2 regions of the Faecalibacterium sp. Marseille-Q4137 genome follow, and region 2 is predicted to be linked to the other one. Evidence: predicted binding sites of a transcription regulator. Region 2 holds the regulator's gene; the other holds the start of a gene.

Region 1 (12,078 bases), on a different contig from region 2:
GATGGGGCGGCTGAAGTAGCCGGTGGTGTAGGCCACACCCGCATACAGGGCCGCCGCCACAAAGAAGAACAGCACCGGCACCCGCAGGCTCTTGGGGTCCACCTTGCCCGGGCGGACCGCAATGGTGATGGCCGCGATCAGGGCCGCGTTGCAGATGACCGAGCCAATGGCGTTGCCATAGGCGATCTCGCCGTGGCCGGTCATGGCCGAGGTGGTGGAGACCATGACCTCAGGCAGGGTGGTGCCGATGGACACCACCGTGGCACCGATGAGCAGCTCCGGCACCTTGAAGCGGCGGGCGATGCCGGTTGCACCGTCCACGAACCAGTCGCCGCCCTTGATGAGGCAGAGCAGGCCCACGATAAACAATAATACAGGGATCAGCATATAAAATCTCTCCTTTTTAATCCAAAAAGTATTATACCTGTTTTCCCTGCAAAACGCAAGCAAAATCGTGCATTTTTACCCAGCCTTCTCCACCTTTTTGGCGTTGGGGTAGATGCGCTCCATCCGGGCATTGTCAAAATGCTCATCCAGCAGCACATCCACCGCATTGGCCGGAGCCGCGCCGCTGGTGCGGGCATCGTAGCGGGCCAGCGCCAATGCACTGGTCACAAGGTTCACGGCCATGAACACGGCCAGCAGAGCGGTCATCCAGGGGCGGATCCTGCGCTTGACCGCCCTCATCCCCTTTGCCACCAGTGGGTAGCCATAGCGGATCCAGGCCACGGCCGCAATGCCCCAGAAGAAGCAGTACAGCAGGTTGATGCGCCCGCCCAGATTGAACTTGAAGCCGCTGTAATCCCAGAACACGGTGCCAAACAGCAGCTCTGTCACGGCGCTGCACACATACTCATACGCACCGCCCAGGATCACACCGAACCAGAAGATGCGGCTCTCGCTCTTCTGTTCGCCGCCCCGCAGCAGGATGGCGGCCAGCACCAGCGCCAGCCCCCACACCACGCTGAACGGGCCCCAGACCAGGCTGGAACGGCTCATCCAGACCCCGGCGGTGATGCGGCAGAAGATGGTCTCCACCACATCTCCGAGGAAAGCCCCGATGACAAAGAGCCAGAGCAGGTCGGCAAGGGAGAGCTGCTTTTCGGCACTGGTGGTGGGCTCCGGACGAGCCGCAGCAGGGTACGCCCGCTGGATCCGCTTTTCCACGCTGGCGGTAATTTTCTGCCGCAGCCTCTCCGAGCCCCTGCCCAGCTCCCGATTCAGCTGCTCGAGCCTTGGGTGGCGGTTCGCATACCGGCTGACCACCACCATGGCAGAGATCTGGTCCAGGACGGCCAGCGCCATGCCGACCCACACCACAGCGTGGAACAGCAGCGGCGGCAGGTGGGCGCAGAGCCGGAACAGCAGGTCGTTGCCCCAGCGGACTGCCGCCATGCCCAGCAGACCCCACAGCAGGGAGTATTGCAGGCAGACATAGCCGTCCAGATTGAACTTTTTATCGGAGTAGTCCCACCAGCGACGGTGGTGGATCCGTTCCAGCAGTTTGGCGGTCAGCCACTCCACCACCGTGGCATAGATCATGCTGCCGAAAAACAGTGCCGCCAGGCTGGTGCGCTGGTCATTCAGGCCGATGGTGATGAGCACTCCTGCCGTGCCGTACACAAAGCAGAAGGGGCCGGAGGCCACGCCGCGGTTGGTGAACCGGCGGCCCTTTGCGGTTGCAACAACGGTCTCGCCTACCCAGCCTAAAAAGGAATATACCAGATAAATTACACAAAGAGTATAGAAATTCAGGTTCATAGCGCTCCTTTCCCGGAACAAAAAGGGGCCGGGAAGCGGTGTTCCCGACCCTCTTTGTTCAGTTTACGAATTACAGCTGGCTCTTATACAGTGCCTCGATCTCCTCCACGCTGGTATCGCGGGGATTGCCGGGGCGGCAGGCATCTGCAAAAGCAGACTCGGCCAGGAAGTGGATGTCCTCTTCCTTCAGGATGCCCTGCAGGTTTGCGGGGATGCCCACATCCGCGCTCAGTTGCTTGACAGCGGCGATGGTGGCATCGGCGGCCTCGGCATCGTTCATCTCGTCAATGCCCTTCACGCCCATGGCCTTGCCGACCGCGCGGTAGCGCTCCCCGGCAACGGTCTTGTTGTACTCCAGACCCACCGGCAGCAGGATGGCGCAGGCCACGCCGTGGGGGGTATCATACAGAGCGGACAGGCCGTGTGCCATGGAGTGGACGATGCCCAGACCCACATTGGAGAAGCCCATACCGGCGATGTACTGGCCCAGAGCCATGCCCTCGCGGCCCTCCGGGGTGTTCTGCACGGCACCGCGCAGGTTCTCGCTGATGAGCTTGATGGCTTCCAGATGGAACATATCGGAGATGGTGCAGTGGCCCTTGGTGATATAGCCCTCGATGGCGTGGGTCAGAGCGTCCATACCGGTGGCGGCGGTCAGGCCCTTGGGCATGGAGGACATCATATCGGGATCGACCACAGCGATTTCGGGGATATCGTTGGTGTCCACACAGACGAACTTGCGCTTCTTCTCCACATCGGTGATGACGTAGTTGATGGTGACCTCAGCCGCAGTACCGGCGGTGGTGGGCACGGCAATGGTGAACACAGCGTGCTTCTTGGTGGGAGCCACGCCTTCCAGAGAGCGCACATCCGCGAACTCGGGGTTGTTGATGATGATGCCGATGGCCTTTGCGGTATCCATGGAGGAGCCGCCGCCGATGGTCACAATGCAGTCTGCCTCAGCAGCCTTGAAGGCTGCCACGCCGTCCTGCACGTTGGCGATGGTGGGGTTGGGCTTGATCTCGCTGTAAACAGCGTAGGCGAAGTTTGCAGCATCCAGCAGGTCGGTAACTTTCTTGGTCACGCCAAACTTGATCAGGTCGGGGTCAGAGCAGACAAAAGCCTTCTTGTAGCCGCGGGCGGTCAGCTCGGGAACGATGTTCTCAATGGCACCGTGGCCATGGTAGGAAATGGTGTTCAGAACAATGCGGTCAGCCATAATTATTTTCCTCCAAAATCATTCTGCCCGCCTGCCAGCGGGCACTCTCTGTTGTTAAGGATACCACATTGTTAAACAATATTCAATGTACTTTTCTTTTGATTTCTATGAATTTTTTACACTTTCCAGCAAAAGAAAACGCTGTACCACTCCCTCAGTCTCGCATTCGCTCGACAGCTCCCTCTAGGAGGGAGCCTTCACGCGGCGGCCAACGCAAAAGCCTCCCTCTGAGAGGGAGGTGGCATCGCATCAGCGATGCCGGAAGGAGTGATACAGCGTTTTTATCGTTTCATTTACCACAGCCGGATGACCTTGATGACTCCCTCGGCCTTATCGCGGGCCAGCTCAAGGTGATGCTGCAGCGCATCGGCGGCGGTGTTCCAGTTGTCGCTCAGGGCGGCATTCAGAATTTCCAGATGCTCCTCACAGGTCTGATCCTGATTGATCATGCTCACCTTGCCGGTCATAATGCGGAAACGGGTGTTCAGACCGGTGATGCGGTCATAGCCAGAGCGCAGATATTTGTTGGGCAGGCTGCTCATCAGCAGCTCGTGGAAATCATCATCGGATTTGCAGAAGTCATCGATCCGCTCGGGGTGGTGCATCAGCTCGGTGTAAGCCTCCAGCTGCTCCCGGGGGATCAGGTTGCCGTAGGTGCGCAGGGCGTAAGGCTCCACCAGCAGGCGCATCTCGAACATGCTGTGCACGTCCTCTTCGGTAATGCCGGAGACCATCAGCCCCTTTTTGGGCAGGATGGTGATCAGCCCCTCCTGCTCCAGGCGGCCCAGCGCGTCACGCATGGGGGTGCGGCTGATGTTGCCCATCTCGGCGCAGAGCTTCTGCTCGTTCAGAAATTCGTTGGGGCGGTACTCGCAGTTTAGAATCTTCGTTTTCAGGTACTGGTAAGCCTGCAGCTTCAGGCTGGTCTTTGACTGGGAATCCATCTCTTTCATTGTTCTATCTCCTAGTTCGCAAGCAGGACCATTCAGGCAGCAATCAGTCGCCCGCCGGACAGCTTGTATCCCTTAAATAATCCAAGTAATCATTAACATTATTATCACATATCCGGACAATGTTTACAAGACTTTTTTGAAAACTTTGGGAGCTTTTCCGTTTTGAACAGATATCATGCATTATTTTGCTATAAATTGAACAGTTTTTTTGTGCTTGTCGCCAGTGTTTCGCTCTTGTTTTGCATCGAAGGATAAATTGTGGTACACTTGACCCAGAAAGGAAGGCTGATACCATGGCAGGTCGCGGGGGGTACAACACCAAAACCCGGCAATTGATCCTGGATTATCTCATCAACAACCGCCAGCACGCGGTCAGTGCATCCAACATTCTGGAACATCTGGAGGCAGAGGGGGCCAGCCCAAATCCCACCACGGTGTACCGGTATCTGGACAAACTGGCAGGCGAGCAGCGCATTATGAAATATGTGGCCGATAAGGGCGAAAAGGCCGTGTTCCAGTATGTGGACGAGGGCCGCCACTGCCGCGAGCACCTGCACCTGAAGTGCGTGCAGTGCGGGCGCATTTATCACCTGGACTGCCACTTTATGGACGAGGTGCGTGCCCATCTGATGGCGGAGCACGGCTTCACCCTGCAGTGCGAGGGCAGCGTTTTGTACGGATTGTGCCGCAGCTGCGCACAAAACAGCCCCCATCCGGGGCAGACCGCACAAAAATGCGAACACTGTGTTGACACGGACAAAGAGCCGTGATACAATGCAGGCAGGAAAAGCGTTGATCGGGAAAAGTAAGTGCTCAAGGTTCTTTTGCAGCGAGTGCGGGCCGGTGGAAGCCGCACAGAGAACGAGCCCCGAACGAACCCCCGTGAGCTTCCCCCTGAACCTGCTTCGGGCAGTTAGTAGGGGCCGACGGCAGCCGCTCGTTATCGCGGCAGTGCTTTCAACGGGGAGAGTACACAAAAGTGACTGGTGTGTTCGCGCACCGGTAATTTAGGTGGCACCACGGATACGGCAGCATTCGTCCTAGCAATGGGATGAAGGCTGCCGTATTTTTTTATTTGCAAAAACCTCTCAGTCACCGGGAAACTTGCCTTTCCTATCAGGAGAGGTGGCAATGCGAAGCATTGACGGAGAGGTTTAGAGAGAGGGGTAAGAAATATGTGTTGTGTTATGGGTTACACGGGGCACGACCTGAGTGCCGCCAAATTCAAGGAGTATCTGCTGCGCACCGTGATGCGCGGGCCGGACGACCAGCGTGTGGTGGAAGGGCCTTTTGGTCTGATGGGCTTTGGCCGCCTTGCCATCATGGGCCTGACCCCGGAGGGGATGCAGCCCTTCTACCGCGGTGCCGACTGCGTGGTCTGCAACGGTGAGCTTTACGGCTTCCGCTTTGAGAAGGAGATCCTGAAGCGCCGGGGCTACAAGTTTGCCTCCGACTGCGACTGCGAGATCCTGCTGCCGCTGTATTACGAGTACGGTCTGGATATGTTCCGCCACATGGACTCCGAGTTTGCGCTTATTCTGTATGATTCCCGTAAGGACCGGCTGATCGCAGCCCGCGACCCCATCGGCATCCGTCCGCTGTTCTACGGCTATTCCAAGTCCAGCCACCAGATCGCCTTTGCCTCCGAGATGCAGAACCTGATCGGCTGGTGCGATGACATCCGCCCCTTCCCCATCGGCAGCTACTACTGCGATGGCCGCTTTGTCCGCTATGAGGACATTGCCGACGTGCCCGCCCCCATGGAGGATGACATGGAGACCACCCTGCGGAACATCCGCGAAAAGCTGATTGCAGGCGTGGAAAAGCGTCTGGATGCCGATGCACCTGTGGGCTTCCTGCTCTCGGGCGGTCTGGATTCCTCGCTGGTCTGCTCCATTGCAGCCAAGAAGCTGGGCAAGCCCATCCGCACCTTTGCCATCGGCATGGACACCGATGCCATCGACCTGAAATATGCCCGCCAGACCGCCGATTATCTGGGCAGCGAACACCATGAGATCATCATCAACCGGGACATGGTCATCCAGAGCCTGGAGGAGGTCATCCGACTGCTGGGCACCTGGGATATCACCACCATCCGCGCCAGCATGGGCATGTACCTGCTCTGCAAGGCCATCCACGAGCAGACCGATGTGCGCGTGCTGCTGACCGGCGAGATCTCCGATGAGCTGTTCGGCTACAAGTACACCGACTACGCCCCCACCGCCGATGCCTTCCAGCAGGAGAGCCAGAAGCGCATCCGGGAGCTGTACATGTACGATGTCCTCCGGGCCGACCGCTGCATCTCCGCCAACAGCATCGAGGCCCGCGTGCCCTTTGGCGATCTGGATTTTGTGCGCTACGTCATGGCCATTGACCCCGAAAAGAAGCTGAACAGCTACGGCAAGGGCAAGTACCTGCTGCGCAAGGCCTTTGAGGGCGACTGGCTGCCCCCGGAGATCCTCTGGCGCGAAAAAGCCGCCTTCTCCGATGCCGTGGGCCACAGCATGGTGGACGACATCAAGGAGTATGCCGAGAGCCTGTACACCGATGAGGAGTTCCAGCTCCGCCGGGCAAACTACTCGGCCCACTGTATGCCCTTTACCAAGGAGAGCCTGTTCTACCGCGAGATCTTCGAGAAATACTACCACGACCAGAGCCGCACCATCGTGGGCTTCTGGATGCCGAACAAGGCATGGCCCGGCTGCAACGTCAACGATCCTTCTGCCCGTGTGCTGGCAAACTACGGCGCTTCCGGCGTGTAATCCTTTTTCCAGACAGCAAAAGGCGGTGTGTCCGCTCCGGGCACACCGCCTTTTTGTTTACTCCAGATTCAGTTTATTTTTCATCAGCCACCGGGTCAGGAAGAAGTATGCCGCCGCAATGGCTGCAGTCACGGCAAAGCAGAACAGATAGCCAACGTCTGTTCCAAGTGCCGCCGTCAGCCAGCGCATCGGGGTCACTCCATAGCTCACACCGGTCACGTTCACACCCACGACCCGGTACGTGACATCCACGATCATACTCACATCATTCGTGCCCAGCAGCTTATCGAGCTGGGTCTCCACGATGTTCAGGCCGATAAACGCGAGGATCCCGGCCACCATCACATGCTTGGGGAATTGATGGGCGATCATACAGGCAGCGTAAACGCAGAGGATGAGGCTTGCCAGCCGGGCCAGATTGATGAGGATGGTCCAGAACGTCACCAGCCAGAACTCCGGGCCTATCTCCTCGTACAGCATCTGCCACAGCTGCTTCCAGCTGTTCCAGTCCACCATGCCGAAGGTCTCCGAGTCAATCACACCGATGCTGACCATCACCGTGATGCAGACAATGCCCACAAGGCCGCTGCACAGCACCCAGACCATGCTGGTGAGGAGCTTGGAGAGGATGAGCTGGTTCTCATTGACCGGCAGCGTGTGCATCAGGTAGCCTTCCCGGCCCAGCAGGTTCTGATAAAAGCGCTGGATGGTGTTCACGAAGCAGAGCACCGCGATGGCAAGGATGACCGAGACATACACGATCATCAGAATCACTTCGAGATTCTGGAAGCTTGTGCTGTGAGCCAGCGCGTGTTCCTGCCGGAAGGTCACGCCCAGCACCACGCTCAACAGCGCCAGCGCCAGATACAGCCCGAAATACAGGCGTTTCGTGGCCTTGAACTCATATTTCAGCAATTGTTTCAGCATTTGAATACCTCCCGGAAATATGCATCGACGCTCTTGCCCTCGGTCTCGCGGATATCATCCACAGCGCGGTGCGCAAAGATTCGGCCGTCCTTCAGGAACACGGCCTCGTCCAGCACTGGCTCAATGTCCTCGATGAGGTGGGTAGAGATGACAACCGTCGCGTCCTTGCTGTAGTTGGAAATGATGGTGTTCAGGATGTAGTCCCGGGCCGCAGGGTCCACGCCGCCGATGGGCTCATCCAGCAGGTAGAGACGGGCGTTGCGGCTCATGGCCAGCACCAGCTGAACCTTCTCCTTGTTGCCCTTGGAAAGGGTCTTGAGCCGGGCCTTGGGGGCGATGTTCAGCCGGGCCAGCATCTCATTGGCTTTGGCGGCGTCAAAGCCGATGTAAGCCTTGGCCTGACTGGGCGTGCCGTAAAAATCCCGGAACATCTCCACCAGCTCCTCCACCCGCATCCAGTCGGGCAGCCAGTCGGCGTCCGGCAGGTAGGAGACCAGCTCCTTGGTCTCCGGGCCGGGTGCCATGCCCGCGATCCGGATGCGGCCTTCCGTGGGCTGCAGCAGACAATTGGCCAGCTTGAGCAGGGTGGTCTTGCCGCTGCCGTTGGGGCCCAGCAGCCCTACGATGCGGCCAAAATCCAGCTCCAGATCGATGCCGTCCAGCGCGGTCTTTTCCTTTCCGTATACTTTTGTCAATTTTTCACAGGTCAGCACCTTACTCATGGGGTTCTACCTCCTCTGTATCCCAGTGCTCCAACAGGGCTGCCGCCTTTTCCGGCGTGTAGCCGATGCTGCGCATCTTCTCCAGAAAATCTGCCGCGATGTCATGGGCGGCGGCAGCCCGCAGTTGTTCGATCAAATTCGTATCCTCCGTGACGTAGCGTCCGCTGGTGCGCTCGGTGCGCACAAGGCCCTCACTTTCCAACTGGGCCAGAGCCCTCTGCATCGTGTTGGGGTTGACCCCGGCAGCTGCGGCCAGATCCCGCACCGAATCCAGATGGCCCCCCGGCGGGTAGGTGCCCGCCAGAATTCTGGCTTTGAGCCGTTCCACCAGCTGGGCATAGATCGGGCGGCTGGCATCAAACTGTTCACTCATTCTGCTTTGCCCTCCTTATGTGTTGCTGTATTAAGCAGCTAATACAATAATACACATTTTTGCATTTCTGTCAAGAGGAAACCCAAAAGTTTTTTCGGACAGCAAAAAGGGACCCCGCAGCCAACCGGCTGTGGGGTCCCTCTGATTTATGGATTACTGCTGCTCCTGCGCGGCGCGCTTGGCTTCCAGCGCCAGAATGGCATCGCGGCGGCTCAGGTTGATGCGGCCCTGCTGGTCGATGTCCGTGACCTTGACCACGATGGCATCGCCCACGGCGACCACATCCTCCACGCGCTCCACACGCTTGGTGTCCAGCTTGGAGATGTGCACCAGACCTTCCTTGCCCGGTGCGATCTCCACAAAGGCACCAAAGTTCATCAGGCGGGTGACCTTGCCCTTGTAGATGGCACCGATCTCGGGATCCTCCACAATGGTCTTGATGGTGAAGATGGCGCGCTTTGCGTCCTCCTGATCCACGGCGGAAACGAACACATGGCCGTCCTCCTGCACATCGATCTTGCAGTTGCAGGTGGCGCAGATGTCCTGGATGACCTTGCCGCCCTTACCGATCACGTCCTTGATCTTATCGGTGGGGATCATCATGCTGAACATCTTGGGAGCCCAGCGGCTCAGCTCCTCACGGGGCTGTGCGATCACGGGCTTGATGATCTCGTCCAGGATGTACAGGCGGCCCTTGCGGCACTTCTCAAAGGCCTCGGCAATGATATCGTAAGTCAGGCCGTCGATCTTGATGTCCATCTGGATGGCAGTGATGCCCTTGCGGGTGCCGCCCACCTTGAAGTCCATATCGCCGTGGAAATCCTCCACGCCCTGAATGTCCAGCATGGTCATCCAGCGGTCACCCTCGGTGATCAGGCCGCAGGAGATGCCGGCAACAGGTGCCTTGATGGGCACACCGGCATCCATCAGAGCCAGCGTGGAACCGCAGATGGAAGCCTGAGAGGTGGAGCCGTTGGAGCTCAGGACCTCAGAGACACAGCGGATGGTGTAGGGGAACTCCTCCAGAGAGGGCAGCACGGGAACCAGAGCGCGCTCTGCCAGTGCGCCGTGGCCGATCTCGCGGCGGCCGGGGCTGCGGGGTGCGCGGGCTTCGCCGACAGAATACGGCGGGAAGTTATAGTGATGGATGTAACGCTTGGTCTGCTCGTCGGTCAGATCGTCCATCAGCTGGTTGTCCTTGGTGCCGCCCAGGGTGCAGGTGGTCAGCACCTGGGTCTGGCCGCGGGTGAACATACCGGAGCCGTGGACCCGGGGCAGAATGCCCACTTCAGCAGCCAGCGGGCGGATCTCGTTGATGCCGCGGCCATCCACGCGCTTGCCCTCATCCAGCAGCCAGCGGCGGACAACGTACTTCTGCATCTTGTAGCTGACAAGGTCGAGGTCTGCATCAGACAGATCGGGGTACTCCTCAGCGATCTTGTCCATGATGGGCAGCAGGGCAGCATCCCGCACATTCTTGTCATCGGTATCCATGGCGGCCTTGAAGTCGTCCAGATACTTGTTCTGGATGGCGTGGAACACGTCCATATCCAGACCCACCACCTGGAAATCGATCTTCGGCTTGCCGCGCTCTGCAACGATGCCGTTGATGAAGGTGATGATCTTCTTGATCTCAACGTGGGCGGCCTTGATGGCATTGAGCATGGTGTCCTCGTCCACCTCGTTGGCACCGGCCTCGATCATCACGATCTTGTCCATGGTGGCGGCAACGGTCAGGGCCAGGTCGCTCACCTTGCGCTGCTCCTGGGTGGGGTTCAGGACGATCTCGCCGTCCACCAGGCCCACCTGAACACCGCCGATGGGGCCGTTCCAGGGGATCTCAGACACAGCGGTGACCAGAGACGCACCGATCATACCGGCGATCTCAGGGCTGCAATCGGGGTCCAGGCTCATCACGGTCATGGTAATGCAGACATCGTTGCGCATCTCCTTGGGGAACAGCGGGCGCATGGGGCGGTCCACCACGCGGCTGGTCAGGATGGCGCGCTCACCGGGGCGGCCTTCACGGCGCATAAAGCTGCCGGGGATGCGGCCTGCGGCGTAGAGCTTTTCCTCATACTCCACGTTCAGGGGGAAGAAATCCACACCTTCGCGGGGCTTGGGGCTCATCACAACGTTGCACAGCACGCAGGTCTCGCCGTAGCGGATCAGGGCGCTTGCGTTGGACAGGCCGCACATCTTGCCCATCTCGACCTTGAACGGACGGCCAGCCAGCGTGGTCTCGTAGACCTTGAAGTTTTCAAAGGTCTCTTTGCGGGAACCAAATTCAATTGCCATTTGGTTTTGCCTCCTTTGTCCTTTTGCGGTTTATCTTCTTATCTTCCAAAAGGCAGCGGCCAGCGCATCATAGCAATAAAGCCAACGCCCGTGCCTTTTACAGCACAGGCGCTCGATTTACTGCTGCAACGCGCAGCAGCGGCCTGTTGTTCCTCAAAAAAGAGCAAAGGGCAGGCACCACAATGCGGTACCTGCCCTCTGTTTTCTATTACTTACGCAGACCCAGGGTTGCGATCAGAGCACGGTAACGCTCGATGTCCTTCTTCTGGAGGTAGGCCAGCAGATTGCGGCGGCGGCCAACCATCTTCATCAGACCACGGCGGCTGTGGTGATCGTTAGGGTTCTTCTTCAGGTGCTCGTTCAGCTCGTTGATGTGAGCGGTCAGCAGAGCGACCTGAACCTCGGGGGAGCCAGTGTCCTTCTCGGTCAGAGCGACTTTGGCCATAACTTCCTGCTTGTTCATAGTAACAGTACCTCTTTATAAAATTTTATTTGCCATCGGCACAGAATGCGGGAAAACGGTACTCCCAAATGGGCATACTCCCAGCCCCGTGCCGCGGTAACATGGCTAGTATAACAGAAATCCGTGCAAAAAGCAAGAAAAATTTTACTATGCTTTTGCAAAATAGGCCTTGGCGCGCCGGGCTGCATGGTCGATGCAGGCCTTCAGCTCGTCCAGGGTATCAAACTTTTTGCTGGGACTCAGGTAGGCGTAGAACTCCACCACCGGGTCGGTACCATAGAGGTCGCCGGAAAAATCCGGGATAAAGGTCTCACAGGTCACCTTGGTCTCGTCCGAATTGACAGTGGGCCGGGTCCCCAGGCCGGTGGCCGAGGGATACCAGGTATCACCGATCCGGGTGCGGGTGATGTAGATGCCATAGCGGGGCATCTGGAAGCCCGCCGGGTAGATCTGGTTGATGGTGGGCACGCCCAGCGTGTGGCCCAGACCTGCCCCGTGCTGCACCGCGAAGCGGATGGCATAGGGCATCCCCAGCATGGCGTTGGCGGCAGGCACATCGCCGCCCTCCAATGCCGTGCGGATGCGGGTGGAGGACACCGG
Region 2 (12,078 bases):
CTGACCATCCACAGCAGGGGATAGATCATGATCAGGCCCACCAGGATCAGGACAAGATACTTAAAAAACGTCGCGATGGCGTTGGATGCTTTCATTCCCATACTGTCACACCTTACCTTTCATCCGAGTAGTAGACCCACTTCTTCTGGCTGGTGAAGGCGATGATCGTGAGGATGCAGACGATCACGAACATGATCCAGGCCAGAGCGGAAGCCATGCCCATCTGGTTGGACTTGAAGGCGTAGTTGTAAACCAGAATGGAGATCAGGGTGGTGGAGTTGCGCGGGCCGCCGTTGGTGATGATGAAGGGGCCGTTGAACTCCTGGAAAGCCTGGCAGATCTGAGTGACCAGGTTGTAGAAGATGATGGGGGTGATCATGGGAACAGTGATGGAGAAGAACTGCTTCCACTTACCGGCACCATCAATGGTGGCAGCCTCGTACAGGTCTGCAGGCACGCCCTTCAGGGCGGCCAGGAACAGCACCATGGCGGAGCCGAACTGCCAGATGCGCAGGAAGCAGATGATCCACAGCGCATAGTTGGGGTCGCTCAGCCAGGAGGGGCCCTGTGCGTGGCCGAAGGTGATGGCGCGGATGATGGTGTTGACCAGACCATCATCACGGAAAACGGCCTTCCACAGCACGGCGATGGCAACGGAGCCGCCCAGAATGGACGGGATGTAGTAAACGGTACGGAACAGGTTCACGCAGGCGATCTTGAAGTTCAGGATGTATGCGATGAACAGAGCAAAGATCAGCTTCAGGGGCACGGTGATGAATGCGTACTTGAAGGTGGTGACCAGAGCCTTGGTGACCTTGGCATCAGAGAAGGCGGTGACGTAGTTCATCACGCCATACTGGTGGATGCCGTTGAAGAAGTTCATGTCGGTGAAGCTGTAATACAGCGACTGACCGAAGGGGATGGCCTTGAACACGATAAAGCCGATGATCCAGGGGATCAGGTAGATCAGACCCTGCCACTTATCCAGGAACTTCTGTGCGGGGGTACGCCCGAGAGAGGGCGCTTTGCTTTCTTTCATCCGGGGATCCTCCTTTGGTAAAAATCAGTGCAACAAACCTTATGTCACACTTTGGCAACAGATTTGTCAGAGAATTGTAACCTGTACCTGAGAAAAAAGGGGCATCGGGCCTACGGGTGGACGATGCCCCTGATATGTATTTTGACTCAGGTCAGCAAAGAAGATCAGACAGTGTAGCCAACAGCAGACATGCCGTCCAGCAGAACGTCAACGACATCTGCGCCGCTCTTGTTGTCGTAGTCAACGGTATCGAACACTTCCTGATAGGTGCCGGTGCCGGTAGCCTTCAGATCGGAAGACTCGAACAGGGGATCCAGCTGGCAGGAAACGAAGCTCATGACCTTGCCGTTTGCCTCGGCGACCAGCTCGTTGATCTTACCGGCAGCCTGAGCGGTAGCCAGACCAGCCTTGGAAGCGGGGACGCCGCACTCGGAGCCCATGATGGCAGCGCCGTCGCCGTTCCACAGGTACTCGATCAGGGTAGCAGCCTCAGCGGGGTTCTTGCAGGTCTTGGTGATGGCCATGCCCATGGAGACCTTGGAGAAGCCGCCGTTGTAATCGCCGAACTTGATCTCCTCACCAACGGTGAAGCCGGGCTTGTTCTCCTCGTCCAGAGCGTCCTGATACTTGGAAGCAGCGGAATCCCACTCGAAGATGCCAGCGATCTTGCCGGTGATCCACTCGTTGGACTGGTGGGTAGCACCGTCGCCGTTTGCACCGTAGTAGGTGGGCAGCGGCATGATGACGTGGCCGTCGACCAGGCTCTTGATGAAGTCGATGCCCTCGGCGATCTCGTCAGCGGTGTAGTTCAGGGTAGAGGTGGTGGGATCTGCCCAGTCCTTGCCGTACTTGGACTCGAGGTAGAACACCATCAGGATCATACGGTCGTATGCGCCCAGGTGCAGGGGATAGTAATCATCGCCCAGCTTCTCCTGGAAAGCCTTGCCTGCTGCAAACAGGTCATCCTCAGTGGCGGGAACTTCGGTGATGCCAGCCTTGTTAAAGGTGGTCATGTTCCAGTAGAAGATACGGCCGGTCATGGAGATGGGCACGCACTGCTGTGCATTTGCAACGTTGCAGGCACCCAGCTTTGCGTCGTCCCACTGGGACATATCCAGGTAATCGGTGACGCTGTTCAGATCCAGGAAGGTCTGGCCGTTGCCGGAGTAGTTGTACAGCCAGTTCCAGTTGATCTGGCAGACATCCTCAGCCACGCCGCCTGCAAACTTGGTGGACATGGTGTCCTCCCAGCCGGACCATGCAGCGAAGGTGGGGTTGACGGTGATGGTGGTGTGCTCAGCAGAGAAAGCCTTCAGGGCCTCCTGGTAAGCGTTGTGGCGGGACTCGCCGCCCCACCAGCTCATGGTCAGGGTAACGGGATCGCTGCTCAGGCCAGCCACGGAAGCAGCCTCGGCTGCGGAAGAAGCGGTGCTGGAAGCAGCGCCGCCATTGCCGCCGCAGGCAGCCAGCAGACCAGCTGCACCAACAGCACCGGTGACCTTCAGGAAATCACGACGGGAAATTGCCTTGCTCATTGTTGTTCTCCTCCTAATAAATCAAAAAACATCGAGCGGGCCTTTCTGCACAAGGCTCGTTGTATACAAATATGATAACAAAAGGGATGGGAAAAAGAAAGATGTAAATTGAAGTGATACGGACAAAAAACGAACAAATATTGCTCTAGTGATTTGCAACGATTTGACGGCATTGCCGAAATGAATAAACTTGGAGCGAAAAAATATGCAATCTGCATAATTGGATAGATTGCATAGAAACGGGCCGAGAGAGTGTAGCAGAACCTCTAAAATTGCAATAATATTGTAACTTGTTGCGAAATTGACGGTATAATGTTGTATACAACGTGTGAAAAAAGTGACGATATCGCTGTTTTATAAACTGATATATCAATTGCGCAAAAAACGTTCGCAGTGGGATACAACTGATATATCACTTCAAAAGGGGACGAGCAAAAAAGAGCGCCGCCCGGCTGGGCAGCGCTCTGAAAACTGTAAAAATCTTTTGGGAGATCTGGGATCTCACGCAGAAGAGGGCTCCTGTGCCTGCCGGAGATCGACACTTACTGTGCGTTCCGTTTGGCGTAAAACGCCCGCCGTGCCTTGAAATAGCACTGGGGGCACATGCTGACGTACTGCACATCGTTTTCCAGATCGATGGCGACCTGCTCGCCCTCAAAGACGAACTCCCCATTGACCTTGCGGCAGTTGCAGGTGGCCTTGCGTCCGCAGGTGCAGATGGTCTTCATCTCCTCAATGGTGTGGGCCAGCTCCAGCAGACGGGTGGAGCCGGGGAAGCCCTTGAGGGAGAAGTCTGACCGCAGGCCGTAGCAGATGACCGGGATGTTCAGGTCTACCGTGACCATGAACAGCTGCTCGGCTTGTGCCGGGGTAAAGAACTGGCTCTCGTCGCAGAGAACACAGGCCAGCGGCTGCTCCCCGGCAGAAGCGGCGCGCACGGCCTCGAACACATCCACCTCGGGCGGAATGAGCAGGTCGGCCCTGCGGCGCACGCCCAGGCGGCTGACCAGCTCGCCGCCGCCCTTGGTATCCACCTGGGGCTTCAGGATCAGCACCCGCATCCCCTGCTCTTCGTAGTTGTGGGCCACCTGCATCAGCGCGGTGCTTTTGCCGCTGTTCATGGCACCGTATCGGAAGTATAGCTTCGCCATAGTTGCTCTCCTCATAAAAAGGCAACCCTCTCTGCTCGTTCGGGGGGAGAGGGCTGCCTGTTTTCTGTGATACGTTATGAATAGATGTTAGATCAGTCCTGATTGCGCAGGCGGTAACCCAGGCTCATCAGGCTGTCGCCCAGGTGGACGTTCTCCACCACCACTTCGGGGTAGGGCACCGACAGGTCATAGTGGGAGAAGTTCCAGAAGCCTTTGATGCCCAGTTCGACCAGCCGGCCGCTGAGCTCCTCCGCACCGCTGCGGGGCACACAGAACACAGCCACCTCAGGCTTATGCTCTGCGCAGAAGGCCTCCAGCTCGTCAACGTGTAAGATCTGGATACCGTTGATCTCTTTGCCCACCTCGCTGGGGGAATTGTCAAAGGCGGCGATCAGCTTGTAGCCGTTGGTGTCGGTGGTGATGAAGCGGCTGACTGCCTTGCCCAACCGGCCGCAGCCGATGAGGATGGTGGGCAGCAGGTCACCGTTGCCGAACAACAGATGCTCCAGGATGGAAAGCAGGTTCTCCACCGAGTAGCCGATGCCCTGGCGGCCGTTCACGTCGCCGATGCAATTGAAATCCTGCCGCACCTGAGAGGCCGTGGTGCCCATCTGGGCGGCCAGCTCGCGGGAGGAGATGCTGGTGATACCGTCGTTCTTCAGCGTCCGCAGGTAGCGGTAGTACTTGGGCAGGCGCTTGATCACCGGAAGGGAAGCTTTGCCGGGATTGTTCATGGAAATGGTTCTCCTTTCATCCAAAGGGAATGCCGGTCTCTTTGCGCCCTGCAAGGTGCACCGGCGATTAAGACAGTTTCTGAACAATAATGATATATACTTGTCAATCTTATTCTTAGTATAAAGTATACTGCAATGAGACAGAATGTCAAATCCTCTGGGCCAATTTTTTTCAAAGTAAAGAAATCTTAGCCGCCGCATATTGCTTCGATCCCCGGGAACACTGAAAAAAACACCCTGAGGAGGAGCCAACATGCCGGAATATGAAAAGGAAACCACCGAACAGCAGCGGCTGGAGAAAGAGCAGCTGGAAGATCTGGGCACGGTGTGGCGCACCCGCGGCCCCCATGCCATCCACTGCCTGACCGTGATCGGCCAGATCGAGGGCCATGTGGAGGCCCCGCAGGGCCAGAAGACCACCAAGTATGAGCATGTGATCCCGCAGCTGGTGGCAGTGCAGGAGGACCCCGCTGTGGAGGGCCTGCTGGTGCTCATCAATACCGTGGGCGGGGACGTGGAGGCCGGGCTGGCGCTGGCAGAGCTCATTGCCAGCATCTCAAAGCCCAGTGCCACGGTCGTGCTGGGCGGGGGCCACTCCATCGGCATCCCGCTGGCAGTCAGCGCCCGGCGCAGCTTTATCGTGCCCACGGCGACCATGACGGTGCACCCGGTCCGCCACTCCGGCATGATTTTGGGCGTGCCCCAGACCATGCGGTGGTTCGAGCAGATGCAGGAGCGCATCACCGGCTTTGTGGCGGGCCACAGCGGCATTACGGCAGCGCGCTACTCGGAGCTGATGCTCCGCACCGGTGAGCTGGTGATGGACGTGGGCACCATGCTGGACGGCAAAAAGGCCGTAAAGGAGAAGCTCATCGATCAGCTGGGCGGCATCTCTGATGCACTGGAATGGCTGTACCGGGAGATCGAGCGGGCAGAGTGAGAGCACGGGTCTGCCCGGGGCGGTGTCAGGCTTACAGCTCACCCTTCCGCAGATACTTTACCATCATGGGGGCTTCATAGACCAGCATGAGGAACCAGCCCACAACATAGCTGTACGGCAGGGCCTCAATATCCATCTTCATCAGAAGCACAAAGACGGCAGCGGCCGCCACACGGCCTGCCATGTTGAGCGTGCTGCTGTTCAGGGTGATCTTGAGGTCGCCCAGGCCGCGGAAGCCGCCCTGGATGCCATTGGTCAGCGAGGGCATCAGATAGAACAGGGAGACCAGCTTCAAAAAGCGCACCCCCAGATGCACCACGGCGGCATCGGTGATGAAGAGCCGGATGATGGGCTCGGCAAAGAAGAAGCAGATAGCGGTGATAAAAATGGCGTAGAGGAACTCCAGCTTCAGGCCGCAGAAGAAGCTGGCGCGGACACGCTCTTTTTTGCCCGCGCCGCGGTTCTGGGCCATCAGGGTGGTGGTGGCATGGCCGATGTTCTGCTGGGGCACATAGGCAAAGTCATCGATGCGGCCTGCGGCGGCAAAGGCTGCCATGGCGTTGACACCCATGGTATTCACGATGGCCTGAATGGCGATCTTGCCCAGCTGAACGGTGGCCTGCTGCATGGCGCTGGTCCAGCCGTAGCTGATGGTCTTTTTCAGCAGCGAGGAGTCAAAAATGAACCAGCGCCTGCCCAGCTGCAACACAGGGACCTTCCAGCGGATATAGATCAGGCAGAGCACGCAGCAGAGCGCTTCGCTCAGCAAGGTGGAAAGGGCACAGCCCTCGGAGCCCCAATCCAGCACCTCAACAAAGAACAGGTCGCCGCCGATGTTCAGCACCGAACTGATCATCAGGAAGTACAGCGCGCTTTTGCTGTCGCCCAGCGCGCGCATGGTAGCGGCGAGGAAATTATAGAAGAAGGTGAACAGCAGCCCGCCGAACACGATGCGCAGGTAGTTCACAGCGATGGGAAGGATCTCTTCTGGCACCTGCAGCAGACGGAGCAGCGGATTTGCCAGGATCACACAGGTCAGCGAGAACATCAGGGAAAAGACGGAGCCTGCAATGGCGGTGGTGGAGACCTGACGCTCCACCAGCTCGGTGTCGCCTGCACCGAACGCCAGGCTGACAAGGATGCCTGCACCCAGGCAGACACCGTTGATGAACAAAATCGCCAGCGTCATCAGCGGGTTGGAGGTGCCCACGGCGGCAAGGGCATCCTCGCCCACGAATTTGCCGACAATGATGCTGTCCACGGCGTTATAGGTCAGCTGGAACAGGTTGCCCAGCACAAGGGGAATGGTGAAATTGACCAGCAGCGGTGCGATCGGGCCGGTCGTCATATCCTTGGTCATTTGGAACTCTCTTTTCTTTATAGATTAAATACCTGCCGTCCGCTGAAGATAGCCAGCGCCGAGCGGCTGGTGCCGGTGGCAATCAGCTGTGCGGCGGCGTGGAGGGCTGCACCGGCGGCAGGGGAGGCGGGAATGGCATCGGTGGCAAGGACCCGCTGTGCAGTGCGGTTGGCATCGGTGCTGGTAACGGCGGCTACATTATCCACAACATAGGCGTTGTAATTGCCCGGCACGATGCCGTAGCCGATATCCGGGATGCCGTGCCCGCCGGTGAAGCCGCCGCCCAGAGCCTGATTCTCAAAGGGTTCCACGGCCACGATGCGGACATCGTTGGTCCAGGCCTTGATGGTCTCGCCTACGCCGGTGATGGTGCCCGCGCTGCCCACGCCGACGGTGATGGTGTCCACGAGACTGCGGCCCTCCCGGGAGATGGCCTGCACGATGGCGGGGCCGGTCACCCGGCGGTGGTATTCTGGGTTATCGTCGTTGGCAAGCCAGTTCATATAGTACCAGCCCTTTTCGGCGGCGGTGGTCTCTGCCAGCGCCCGGGCCCCCGCAAGGCCCCGCTGGGCGGGGGAATGCAGGATCTGTGCCCCCAGCCGGAGCAGGTATTCCTGCCGCAGGGCCGGGGCATCCTCCGGCATGGTCAGCACCACGGGGTGGCCCGCCGTCCGCCCGGCAAGGGCCAGCGCCATGGCAAAGGAGCCGGAGGCCGCTTCAATGATGGGCTGGCCCGGGAGCAGCTTGTGCTTTTCCGCCGCAAGGGCCAGCATCCCCTCGGCCACCGAATCGCGGGACGTGCCGGTGGGCCCATTATAATCAAGGTAAGCATACAGCCGCCCTTTGAGCCCGCAGGCGGCAAGATAGCCCCGCAGCTCCACAATCGGACAGGGGACCAGGGTCTGGTAGATGTTTGGATAGATTGCCACGAAATTCCTCCCTTACGCAAACCTGAGCAGTCAGCACAGAACTGTCTGCCATGCCAAGGGCTCCCCTGTTAGGGGAGCTGGCAAAGCCATCAGGCCTAGACTGAGAGGTTTCATACCTATAAGGTAGCGCATCCTGTGCCCAGCGTCAAGCCACAATTGGACAAAATGGAGAAAAACCTGCCGAAAAATCAGCAGAGTGATGGAAAAAAGCCTTGACAAGGAAAAGAATGTCTGCTATACTCCGTATGTAAAGCAAATGAACTTTACAACAAACGGAGGTCAGGGCAGAACGCATCATGGCAAAAGACTTTGAAATGGGCTATCTGCTCGATTTTTATGGCGAGGTGCTCACGCCCAAGCAGCGCGAGATGCTGAACCAGTATTACAACGATGACCTCTCCCTCAGTGAGATCGGGGAAAACTTTGGGATCACCCGTCAGGGCGCACGGGATGCCATCAAGCATGGCGAGACCACCCTGAAAGAGCTGGAAGCAAAGGTCGGCTTTGCAGGCCGCTACCGCCGGGTGCAGGAAAAGCTGGAGGAACTGGAACAGCTGGTCATTGACGCGCGGTTCGAGTGCACCGGCCCCTATGCCAGGCTCACCACCACTGAGTATGCAGCAACGCTGAACAAGATGCTGGGGCTGATCCGCTCCATCGACGAAGTCAACGAGAGCTGACACCATTACTATTTTGAGAGGAGCACCGAACATGGCATTTGAATCTTTGACCGACCGCCTTGCCGGTGTGTTCAAAAAGCTGCGCGGCCACGGCAAGCTGACCGAGGCCGATATCAAAGCCGCCATGCGCGAGGTGCGGATGGCCCTGCTGGAAGCCGATGTCAACTACAAGGTTGCCAAGGATTTCTGTGCCAAGGTCTCCGAGCGCGCCATGGGTCAGGAGGTCATGGAGAGCCTGACCCCCGCCCAGCAGGTGGTCAAGATCGTCAACGAGGAGCTCGTTGCCCTGATGGGCGGCGAGGAAGCCCCCCGCCTGATCGTCAAGAACAAGGGTCAGACCATCATCATGCTCTGCGGCCTGCAGGGCAACGGTAAAACGACCCACGCAGCCAAGCTTGCCAAATACTTCATCAAGCAGGGCCGCCGCCCCATGCTGGTGGCCTGCGATATCTACCGCCCCGCCGCTATTGATCAGCTGCAGGTGGTGGGCGGGCAGGCCGGTGCACCCGTGTTCACGCTGCCGGGTGCCAAGCCCCCGGAGATCGCCCGCAAGGCGCTGGCCCACGCCAGGGATTACGGCAACGACATCGTGATCCTGGATACCGCCGGCCGTCTGCAGATCGACGAGGTCCTGATGCAGGAGCTCGTGCAGATCAAGGAAGCTGTCCCCGTGGACGAGACGCTGCTGGTGGTAGATGCCATGGCAGGCCAGGACGCTGTGAATGTTGCCAAGACCTTCAACGAGACGGTGGGCATCGACGGCATCATCCTGACCAAGACCGATGGCGATACCCGCGGCGGCGCGGCACTTTCGGTGCTGAGCGTTACCGGCAAGCCCATCAAGTTCCAGGGCACTGGCGAAAAGCTGGACGATCTGGAAGTGTTCCATCCCTCCCGCATGGCCAGCCGCATCCTGGGCATGGGCGATGTGCTGAGCCTCATTGAGAAGGCGCAGGATGCCGCCGATGAAAAGGCCGCAGAAGAGACCGCCCGGCGGATGATGGAAAACAAGTTCGATATGAACGACATGCTGGCCCAGTTTGCGCAGATCCGCAAGATGGGCGGTGCAGGTGCCATGCTGAGCATGATGCCCGGCATGTCCGGCATTGATGCCAGCCAGATCGACGAGAAAGCCTTTGACCGCATCGAGGCCATGATCTATTCCATGACCAAGGAAGAGCGTGAAAAGCCCTCCATCATCAACCCCAAGCGCAAGCGCCGCATTGCAGCGGGCAGCGGCACCCGGGTGGAGGATGTCAACAAGCTGCTCAAGCAGTTTGAGATGATGCAGAAGATGATGAAGCAGTTCAAGAAGAGCCCCAAGGGCTTTGCCCGCCGCCTGGGCGGCATGATGGGCAACCCCAATGCCTTCCGGGGCCTTAAATAAACCTTGAAGCCTGCCTCCCCTGCCAGGGGAGGTGTCACCGAAGGTGACGGAGAGGTTTTCTTTCAAACACAGGTATACACCCCGCAGGGGTTGTACAGATAGATTTAATCAAACCCCGAAACGGGGCACAAACATTTTTGGAGGATATTTACCATGGCAGTTAAGATTCGTCTGCGCCGCGTTGGCGCTAAGAAGGCTCCCTTCTATCGTGTTGTTGTTGCTGACAGCCGCTTCCCCCGCGACGGCCGTTTCATCGAGGAGATCGGCACCTACGATCCCAACCAGGAGCCCTCTGAGGTGAAGATCGACGCTGAGAAGGCCAAGGCTTGGATCGCCAACGGCGCACAGCCCACCGATACCGTCCGCGTTCTGCTGAAGAAGTCCAACATTCTGTAAGTAGGAGGGCTGACTCATGCAGGAGCTGTTGCTGGCAGTTGCCCGCGGTCTCGTGGAGGACAAGGAAGCCGTCAAGGTCACGGTGGACGAGCCCCGCGAGGACGGCACCATCGTCTACCACCTGAGCGTGGCAGAGGGAGATATGGGCCGTGTCATCGGCAAGCAGGGCCGGATCGCAAAAGCCATTCGTGTGGTGATGCGCGCGGCTGCTGTGCGGGTCGATGAAAAGGTCCTTGTTGAGATCGACTGAGCACCCTACGGGCCCTTTGCCGCAAGGCAAGGGGCCTTTTTGTATTATTAGGCAGCTCGCCCTCTCAGGCCGCTTCGCGTCCAGCTCCCCCAAAGGGGGAGCCCTTGGCAAAACCAGAAACTTTGTGGTGACTGCCAAGGCCTCTCCCCTCGGGAGAGGTGGCATTGCGTAGCAATGACGGAGAGGGTGAGGATGCTAAAGGAGTAAAAGCAATGCAGAAATACTTGGAAGCCGGCAAGGTGGTGACCACCCACGGTGTGCGCGGCGAGATGAAGCTGGAGTTGTGGTGTGACGGCGTGGCCTTTCTGAAAAAGGTGGGCCGCCTGTACACCACCCCCCAGGGCGGCAGGTGCTACAAGATCACCTCCATCCGCCCCCAGGGGCAGATGGCCCTGCTCCAGCTGGAAGGGGTCAGCGATATGGATGCCGCCCGTGCCCTGCGGGGGCAGGTGTTCTACTTTGACCGTGACGATGCCACTCTGCCTGCGGGCAGGTGGTATGTGGCCGACCTCATCGGGTGCGAAGTGCGGGATGCCGATACCGGCAAGGTGTACGGCGTGGTGACCAGCGTGGATCACCCCGGCGCACAGGATATCTACACCGTCAAGGCCCCCGGCGGCAAGGAATATATGTTCCCCGGGGTGGATGCCTTTTTGAAAGAGCGCAACCCGCCGGAGGGCTATCTCCTTGTCACCCCCATCCCGGGCCTGCTGGATGACGATTTTGACAGTGAGCGGGAGGAGGAGTGAGCCATGGGGATGCGTGTGGACATCGTGACCCTTTTCCCGGAGATGTGCCAGCAGGTGCTGGATTCCAGCATCATCGGCCGCGCTGCCAAAAAGGGATATATTGAGACCCACTGCCACCAGATCCGGGACTACACCCTGAATAAACAGAAGCAGACCGACGACTATCCCTATGGCGGCGGCTGCGGCATGGTGCTCTATGCCCAGCCCATTGCCGACTGCCTGCGGGCAGTCCAGAAGGAAGTGCAGGAACAGGGACGGCCTGCGCCGCATATAGTATTCCTGACGGCAGGTGGGCAGCGCTATACCGAGGAGCACGCCCGGCGGCTGGCCCAGTACGACAACCTGACCCTGGTCTGCGGCCACTATGAGGGCATCGATGAGCGCGTGATCGATGCCTTTGCGGACGAGGAGATCTCCATCGGCGATTATATCCTCACCGGCGGCGAGCTGGCCAGCCTGGTGGTGGCAGACAGCGTCCTCCGCCTGAAACCCGGCGTTCTGGCCGAGCAGAAGGGCTACGAGGAGGAGAGCTACTGGGACGGCCTGCTGGAGTACCCCCAGTACACCCGCCCCGAGGTCTGGGAGGGCCGTGCTGTGCCGCCTGTCCTGCTGGAGGGCAACCACCAGAAGATCGATGCCTGGCGGGGGCAGCAGAGCCGGGAGCGCACCCGTTTGCGCCGCCCGGAGCTCTATGAGCAGTGGTGTGAGACCCATCCCCTGACCGAGATCCCCAAGTGGAAGCGGGGCGAGAATGTCCGGCTGGTCAAGACCGCCGAGCAGATGGAGGCTGCCGCAAAGCTGTTTGCGGAGGGCCGCCGGAGCATTTGTGCCGGGGGCTGGGTGCAGGAAGCGCTGGATGCCCTGACCCCGGAGATGTTCCTGCCCCAGCTGCAGCAGGAAAAGCAGGAAGGCTGGGTCTGCTACCTCC

What was found. Region 2 encodes Rex, which represses fermentation and respiration genes when NADH is low (regulators of the CRP and FNR family bind a similar motif). Its sites were predicted from a motif close to ATTGTTAANNNNTTAACAAT; they were not measured.
Region 1: a site for Rex is predicted at 3,048-3,067, ahead of fucO (lactaldehyde reductase). Genes of this name have one in related genera too.

What each region holds. Positions count from the first base shown of each region.
Region 1 covers NZ_JAFREK010000013.1:47,093-59,170, forward strand. The annotation lists gene J3353_RS07105 (calcium/sodium antiporter) at 1-387, opposite strand, end outside; gene J3353_RS07110 (putative ABC transporter permease) at 463-1,761, opposite strand; gene fucO (lactaldehyde reductase) at 1,832-2,980, opposite strand; gene J3353_RS07120 (GntR family transcriptional regulator) at 3,274-3,933, opposite strand; gene J3353_RS07125 (Fur family transcriptional regulator) at 4,227-4,703, shown strand; T-box leader at 4,717-4,979, shown strand; gene asnB (asparagine synthase B) at 5,121-6,695, shown strand; gene J3353_RS07135 (hypothetical protein) at 6,753-7,622, opposite strand; gene J3353_RS07140 (ABC transporter ATP-binding protein) at 7,616-8,344, opposite strand; gene J3353_RS07145 (GntR family transcriptional regulator) at 8,337-8,717, opposite strand; gene J3353_RS07150 (polyribonucleotide nucleotidyltransferase) at 8,871-11,015, opposite strand; gene rpsO (30S ribosomal protein S15) at 11,224-11,478, opposite strand; gene ribF (riboflavin biosynthesis protein RibF) at 11,626-12,078, opposite strand, start outside.
Region 2 covers NZ_JAFREK010000005.1:21,665-33,742, reverse strand. The annotation lists gene J3353_RS03455 (carbohydrate ABC transporter permease) at 1-101, opposite strand, end outside; gene J3353_RS03450 (carbohydrate ABC transporter permease) at 113-1,039, opposite strand; gene J3353_RS03445 (ABC transporter substrate-binding protein) at 1,204-2,574, opposite strand; gene J3353_RS03440 (thymidine kinase) at 3,117-3,725, opposite strand; gene J3353_RS03435 (redox-sensing transcriptional repressor Rex) at 3,818-4,459, opposite strand; gene J3353_RS03430 (ClpP family protease) at 4,713-5,399, shown strand; gene J3353_RS03425 (MATE family efflux transporter) at 5,431-6,759, opposite strand; gene J3353_RS03420 (pyridoxal-phosphate dependent enzyme) at 6,777-7,688, opposite strand; gene J3353_RS03415 (sigma factor-like helix-turn-helix DNA-binding protein) at 7,985-8,368, shown strand; gene ffh (signal recognition particle protein) at 8,400-9,755, shown strand; gene rpsP (30S ribosomal protein S16) at 9,909-10,151, shown strand; gene J3353_RS03400 (KH domain-containing protein) at 10,168-10,401, shown strand; gene rimM (ribosome maturation factor RimM) at 10,614-11,150, shown strand; gene trmD (tRNA (guanosine(37)-N1)-methyltransferase TrmD) at 11,154-12,078, shown strand, end outside.